2 regions of the Arthrobacter sp. SAFR-023 genome follow, and region 2 is predicted to be linked to the other one. Evidence: riboswitches for the same ligand, from Rfam matches in the RefSeq annotation. Region 2 holds a riboswitch; the other holds the start of a gene.
The links. Region 2 has a riboswitch for cyclic di-AMP ahead of ACTHQX_RS09665 (LysM peptidoglycan-binding domain-containing protein). Riboswitches for the same ligand answer to the same signal wherever they lie in the genome.

Region 1 (3,643 bases), on a different contig from region 2:
TCGAGCTGCCGCCGGAAGTCGCGGCGCACGTGTTCGTGCGGGTGGGTTAGCGCCGAAAGCGCAGCTCCGCCTGACGCCAGCGTCCCGTCTGACATCTGCAGGTAGGATGACCTACCACTTTTGCACAGCGAATATAACGGAATTATTACTGCGCTTCTTAATCGCCTATAGTTAAACGGCAACGCCGATGCAAAAGCGTTACCTGATCTGGAGCCGAACCTTGCCAGCAGATCAGTAGCACGAGTCACCCACTGGCAGGGGCGGGGGAACCACAACCGGCTGTTTCTACAGCCTTGGGGTGAAGTCCGCAGCAGCAAGTCTCTTCCGCAGAAGGAATCCTCCCGGGATACCCCTGTGCCGGAATGGCTTGTTATGGCGGGCCGGGTCCGAACTCTCTGACCCGAATCCGACAGCTAACTTCGCAGGCTATCCAGAGAGGAAGCAGTACTTGTCGATGCAGAATGCCCGGGGCCGCCGCCGCGCGTCCGGTCCCGCTCCTGAGCCGCGCCCTGCGGAGGCCATTGCCGCGGACCGTCCCCGGGACGCTCAGCGCGAGGCGCGCCGCCGCCGCCGGGGTCCGTTCCGGCAGGTTACGGATTTCGCTTCGGCCAGTGGTGTTGGGCAAAAGGCTGGAGTGGCCCTTGCTGCTACCGGCCTGCTGCTGACTGTTACCGTCCCCGCCACCAGCCCCGTCCTGGCTGCCGACGAGCATCAGGGAGGAGCGTCCGCGTCCGCCGCCTCACCGGCCCAGCCGAAGGTCTCGGCGGAAGCGGCAGCGAAGATCGACTTCAGCCGTACGTCCGTCTCCACCACCGGTGACCCGGACGGAAAGCTCAAGCAGCTCCTGAGTGCTCAGTCTGCCGGCAGCATCAGCCGTGCGGCCTCGGTGGGCACCTTGGGCGGGCCGCTGACCACGCTCGTGAAGTCTTCGCCGTTCGGCTACCGGGTTAGCCCGATCACCGGCGGCGCCGGTGAGTTCCACCGCGGCCAGGACTTCGCCGCCCAATGCGGCACGCAAGTGCTTGCTGCGGCCAGCGGCAAGGTCACGTTCGCCGGGTGGCACCCATACGGGGGAGGCAACCGCGTGGTCATCGACCACGGCAACGGCTTGGAGACCACGTACAACCACCTGTCGTCCTCCAGCGTCGAGGTTGGCCAAAAGGTCACCCGCGGTGAGGCGATTGCCCTGAGCGGGACCACCGGCGCCTCCACCGGCTGCCACCTCCACTTCGAGGTGATGGTCAACGGGGAAGTCGTTGATCCCACCGGCTGGCTCTAAGCCAAGCCGAGTGAGCACTCTCATTCCTGTGACATGCCGTGACCTGAATGTGACATTAGCTCCGAACTGCTGTACCGTCTAAACCGCGTCAACTTTTCCGAAGTTGACGCTCTTGAGTGGATTGCCTAGCTCTGCCACCGCTCAAGGTCCGTTCGCATTACATCGTCTGGCAGGGGCGGGGGAACCAATTTTGGTCTTCGCAAGAAGGCCTTGGGGTTAAGTCGCAAAAGCTTCCCAGGAAGCCGAGCGGCCGGGTGCACTCCCATCCGAATCCGACAGCTCACCTCGCAGGCATTGGGAGAGGCTACCTTCGTGTCTTCACGCCACAATGCCGCGCGCCACCGCGCGCAAACGGTTCGTATGAACCCATTGGACTCCGTGTCCAAGGCGGTTAGCGCCAATGCCGGCACAGTAGGTCGCCAGGCAGCTGTTATCGCAGCTGCTTCAGGGCTCATCCTGAGCGTTGGCATGCCTGCCAACGCAGCCGACGCCAACATTGGTGTTTCCGCCTCCTCGGAGACCGGATCCCAGGCCGCGCAGCTTGCTGTGACCGCCGCGCCCACCGCCACTGTCTCTTTCGAGCGTCCTGAAGTCACCACGGTGGCTGCCCCGGTCGCCGAAATCATTGCTCCGCAGTCGAGCGATGAGGGCCAGGCGGGCGATGCAGGCCAGGCCAGCGACGAGAGTGCCGGTGCGGCCCAGGCCGTCACTGCCAAGTCCACCGATGGTGCGGCCTCCGCCGCAGCGTCCGGACTGGCTGCAATCGCGTACACCGGCATCGGCAACCCCTACGTCTGGGGCGGCACCACCCCCAGCGGCTGGGACTGCTCCGGCTTCACCCAGTGGGTTTACGCTCAGGCAGGCATCAGCATTCCCCGCGTCAACGCGTGGACTGCCATGAAGCCCACCTCCACGCCTGCTCCCGGCGACCTGGTCATGCAGAACGGCGGCGCCCACGTGGGCATCTACGTCGGCAACGGCATGATGATCAGCGCGCTGAACCCCTCGGACGGAACGCTCCTGCATGCGGTGTCCGCCACGGGCACGTCCTCCTTCTTCACCCTTCGCTAAAAATCCGATTCGAGACGGGCCGGCTTACCCCCAAGATGCCGGCGCGTCGATAACCCACGTCCTGCTACCGCGGTCCGTGGAACACGAAAGAGAGAAATCTTAATGACTACACGTGCGACCATTGCACGCCACCGCGCCGAGGTCACCAAGACCAACTCGCTGGCTGTCATTGCCAAGGCCGTCGGCGACAACGCCGGTGGTGTGGGCCGCCAGGCCGCAGTTATCGCTGCTGCTTCCGGTCTCGTCCTGACCAGCGGCATCGCCGCCAACGCTGCTGAGACCAACGTTCAGCGCGAATCCGCTCCGGCCTCCACGCTGGAGGTCCAGTCCGCTGCGCCGGCCACGATTTCCGCTGCGTCCAGCATTGCGATCTCCTACGAGAAGCCTGCTGTCTCCACCGCCCCGGCTCCCGTCGTCGAGGCCCCCAAGCCTGTCGTCAAGGTCCAGGAAGCGCCGCCCGCTGTTGAGGCTGCTCCGGTTGCTGAAGCCGCACCCGCAGTCCAGGCCACGGCAGCCGTTGCAACTGCTGCCCCGGCAGCTCCGAAGACCACCGCCGCCAGCGGCAAGGGCGCTGCAATCGCCGCTGCCGCCTACGCGCAGCTGGGTGTCTCGCAGGACTGCACCGCCCTGGCCACCAACGCACTCGCAGCTGTGGGCGTCCACTACCACGGCTGGCCGGCAGGCTACCTGTCCCTCGGCCGCACCGTGAGCGCTGCTGAGGCTCAGCCGGGCGACCTCGCCTACTACCAGAACGGCGGCATGGGCCTGGCCCACATCGCTGTGTACGTCGGCAACGGCCAGGCCGTCCACGGCGGCTGGAACGGCGGAACCACCGCACTGTTCAGCGTGAACGTCGGCTCCGGCCCGGTCTTCATCCGCGTCGGCGGCTAAGACACACAAGCGTTACGGAAGGACCCCCGCCAGCACGGCGGGGGTCCTTTTTTGCCTTGCACCCGCATGAATGTTTGGCGACACGCCATGGCGATGCTTGTGTTCGATTCGCTCATCTGCCTAGTGAGTGTTTACTCTTATGGTGTCGATCCATAGCCCGGACATGCAGAGGGCAGCCGGCCCTCGCGCCTCTGCCGGGTGCGGCCGTGAAGAGGTATGTGCATGCGCACTCTCGTTCTGAATGCTGGATATGAACCGCTGGCGGTAGTGACATTCCGCCGGGCGCTGGTCCTTGTGCTCACCGGAAAAGCAAGCGTGGTGGCCGAAGGCGACGATCCTGTCGTCGGGCCGCAGGACATCATGGGCCGTCCGTCCGTGATTCTCCTCAACCGCTACATCCGC
Region 2 (3,643 bases):
ACAGGGCGCGGTATTCCTCGCGCGAACTCAGGCGGCCCGGTTCGGAATGGAAGACGAAAGACGCGTCGGGCGCGAAACAGTCGAAGTAGCGGTCAGTGTCGGTGGCCGCGAAGGCGGTCATCAGCCTCTGCGCTGCTGACTCGACCTCGGCGGTGGTGATTAGGTCCACGGGAGCTCACTCTCGGCGTTGCTTGCAAAGTTCGGCCGTGACGTGGCCCAGCTCACATCCGGTCAGGGTGCCAGTAAACCGGACGGGTATCTTCTAGTCAACAATTGTTGCTTGTGAGTGACTTTTGTTTCGCGCCGCCGACTGCTGCCGGTACCGAATCTGCCGCAAACGCAGCAGCGGCGGGTGCCTATGCACCCGCCGCTGCTGTTGTAACGTTCTGCCTGTTCGGCTGTCGCCCGTCAGGCGCTCACGCGCTGTTAGGCGTTCACCCGCACGTAGGTGGAGCCGGTGAGCCAGGAGGCCGGGTGCACGATGGTTTCGTTGACGCCATTCATGCCACTGCTGATGGCCTGGCCGCCGCCGATGTAGACGCCGACGTGTCCGGCGCTAATCATCAGGTCACCGGGCTGCGGGGCGGAAACCGGAGTCCCGTACTGGTAGAACTGTGCGGGGGCCAGGTCGCCGACGGACTTACCGACAGAGCGCAGTGCCTGCTCCACCAGGATGGTGCAGTCCTGGGTGGCGCCGAGCTGCGCCCGGGCAGAGGCCACAATGGCTCCACCCACGCCACTGGCTGACTGGGTTGCAGCCGCCGGTGTAATCGAGGCGGAGGCGTTGTAGATTCCCATGCTGGCAGGCGCCGGGGCAGCCGGTGCTGGAGCCGCGGGAACTGCCGGAGCGGCAGGAACCTCAGGCACTGCCGGGGCCGCAGGTACAGCGGGAGCTGCAACGGCACCCGGTCCGGGGATGAGGATCTGGTCGCCGGGGTAAATGACGGACGCCAGGGACAGGCCGTTCTCCGCGAGGAGTGCATCAAGGCTGACACCGTGGCGTGCTGCGATGGCACCAAGGGTGTCGCCGGGCACCACGGTGTGCGATGCGCCGGCAACAGCGGATCCACCGCTTGCCGGCGCGGGAACTGCCGGGGCGGCCTGCGCCGGGGCGGGGACTGCCTGGGTGGGTGCTGCCAGCGCCTGGCCAGCTGCGGACTGGACAGCAGCGGCGGCGTCCGGCGTCTCCGGAGCGTAGGCACCTGCGTGTGCGGGTGCTCCGGCGCCGAAGAGGAGCCCTGAAGCGACGGCGGCGGCGGCCGCCGGCTTGGCAACCGAGGCAGCGTTGGACCTGAGGGAATACTGCAGGCCCTGCAAAGCGATGGACGTCGTCGGGGTGGCGCGATGGCGCGCGGCGGTGAACTTACGTGACATGGTTGATGTGCCTCTCCCATGCCTGCGGGGTGAGCTGTCGGGTTCGGATGGGAGTCACCCGGTCCTGCCCGCCGCTGGGCGGAGCGTCTGGACTTAACCCCTAGGCCTTGGCTTGCAAGGCCGGTACAAAGGTGGTTCCCCCGTCCCTGCCTGTTGGTCATAGCGAACGGATCCCGGTCAGCGGCAGGGCTCGGCATTCTGCCCGGGAATGCCCTGAGCGGAACCAGGGCACCGGCCGAGGCTATCGCACTCAGGCCCCAAAAGTCACATTTGAGTAACGAGGGTGTGGCGGAAAGGCTCGGGACAACCCCCGGATGCTGCCCCCTACAGGGCCTTCACCGCGCCCAGCACCTTCGTCAGGGACTCCTTGGCGTCGCCGAACAGCAGGGTGGTTTGCGGTTCGAACATGAGGTCGTTCTCGATTCCCGCGAACCCGGGCCGCATGGAGCGCTTGAGGAACACCACCTGCCGTGCGTCCGCCACCTCAAGGATGGGCATCCCATAGATCGGCGAGCCTGCGGTGGTCTTGGCGGCGGGGTTCACGACGTCGTTCGCGCCCACCACCAGCGCCACGTCGGCGGTGCGGAACTCGGAGTTGATCTCACCCATTTCCTTGAGCGATTCGTAGGGCACATTGGCCTCGGCGAGCAGCACGTTCATGTGCCCCGGCATGCGCCCCGCCACGGGGTGGATGGCGAAGTCCACGCGGGTACCCCGGGATTCCAGGGCCTGCGCCAGCTCCGCCGCGGTGTGTTGTCCCTGCGCGACGGCCAGCCCGTAGCCGGGAACGATGATCACGCGCTGCGCGTAGCCCAGCAGCACCGCCACGTCCTCGGGGCTCGACGAACGGACCGGACGGTCGCTCACAGCGGTGGATCCCGCCGTCGAACCTCCCCGGAACGCGCCGAACAGGATGCCGGCCACGCTTCGGCCCATGGCCGCAGCCATCGCCCGGGTGAGGATGGTGCCGGACGCCCCCACCAGTGTGCCGGCCACCACCAGGAGCACGTTGCCCAGCACCAGGCCGGATGCCGCGACCGCCAGGCCAGTGAAGGCGTTGAGCAGCGAGATGACGATCGGCACGTCGGCGCCGCCCACCGGCAGCACCAGCAGCACGCCTGCCACCAGGCCCAGCAGCAGGAGGGGCAGCGCCAGGACGAGCGAGCCGCCCAGCACAACGGCGGCGCCAGCGCCGACGGCGGCGAGCAGCACCGCGCCCATGAGCACCGGCAGGCCGGGGAACACCACGGGGCGGGTGGTCATAAGCTCCTGCAGCTTCGCGAACGTCACCGCGGAACCGGCGAAGGACACCGCCCCCACCAGCAGGGTGAACACGACGGCGACGCGCACCCAGGCGTCCTCAGCATGCGGCAGTTCCAGCAGCGCCACGAGGGCAGCGGCGCCGCCGCCCACGCCGTTGAAGAGGGCGACGAGCTGCGGCATCTGGGTCATCTTGACGCGCCTGGCCACGGGGGCTGCCACGCCGGAGCCCACGGCTATGGCGCCGAGGATCAGGGGGACGTTGTCCAGCCGGGTCGAGAAAAAGACCGTAAAGACCGCGACCACCGCACCAAAGGCGCCGATGAGGTTGCCGCGGCGGGCGGTTCGCGGGGAATTCAGGCCCTTCAGCGCCAGGATGAAGAAGACAGCCGCCGCGAGGTAGAGCAGGGCGGTGACGTTGGGGTCCAGGAGGGTCACCGGGTGGCCTCCGTGTTCTCCTTGGTATCACCGAGTGTGGCGCCCGTACCTGGTGTGGCACCGGGCGCACCGGGCTTGGCCGGCTTATCCGGCTTGCGGCCGCGGAACATCTGCAACATGCGGTCCGTCACCACAAAGCCGCCCACCAGGTTCGCCGTGGCAAGCACCACCGCCAGCAGCGCCACCGCGAGGACCCAGGGATGCGTTGCCTGGCCGGCGACGATGATGGCACCCACCAGGATGATCCCGTGGATCGCGTTCGCGCCGGACATCAGGGGCGTATGCAGCGTGCTGGAAACCTTCGACACCACTTCGAAGCCGACAAACACCGCAAGCACGGTGATGGTCAGCAGGCTGATGCCGTCCATCAGACCACCCCTTCGTTTTCCGATGTCTTCACTGGCCCGTCCGCCAACTCATCGGCGAGTCCGTTGTCCGCCTCGCTCGCGACCACCGCGAGAGCCTCCGCCGTCGGCGGGTGCCGCACCACGCCGTCGTGCGTCAGGCACGCACCTGCTATCACGTCGTCGTCGAAATCCGGGTCCACCGTCCCGTCCCGCGTCATCAGCGC

Region 1: another riboswitch for cyclic di-AMP. It lies ahead of ACTHQX_RS17810 (C40 family peptidase); the one in region 2 lies ahead of ACTHQX_RS09665 (LysM peptidoglycan-binding domain-containing protein).

The regions. Positions count from the first base shown of each region.
Region 1 covers NZ_JBQCMF010000017.1:97,347-100,989, reverse strand. Annotated here, with positions in the region: gene ACTHQX_RS17820 (metal-dependent transcriptional regulator) at 1-50, shown strand, start outside; cyclic di-AMP (ydaO/yuaA leader) riboswitch at 202-443, shown strand; gene ACTHQX_RS17815 (M23 family metallopeptidase) at 455-1,279, shown strand; cyclic di-AMP (ydaO/yuaA leader) riboswitch at 1,416-1,587, shown strand; gene ACTHQX_RS17810 (C40 family peptidase) at 1,658-2,350, shown strand; gene ACTHQX_RS17805 (NlpC/P60 family protein) at 2,453-3,241, shown strand; gene ACTHQX_RS17800 (HNH endonuclease) at 3,464-3,643, shown strand, end outside.
Region 2 covers NZ_JBQCMF010000007.1:133,947-137,589, reverse strand. Annotated here, with positions in the region: gene ACTHQX_RS09670 (YybH family protein) at 1-169, opposite strand, end outside; gene ACTHQX_RS09665 (LysM peptidoglycan-binding domain-containing protein) at 427-1,374, opposite strand; cyclic di-AMP (ydaO/yuaA leader) riboswitch at 1,379-1,549, opposite strand; gene ACTHQX_RS09660 (NAD(P)(+) transhydrogenase (Re/Si-specific) subunit beta) at 1,699-3,072, opposite strand; gene ACTHQX_RS09655 (NAD(P) transhydrogenase subunit alpha) at 3,069-3,440, opposite strand; gene ACTHQX_RS09650 (Re/Si-specific NAD(P)(+) transhydrogenase subunit alpha) at 3,440-3,643, opposite strand, start outside.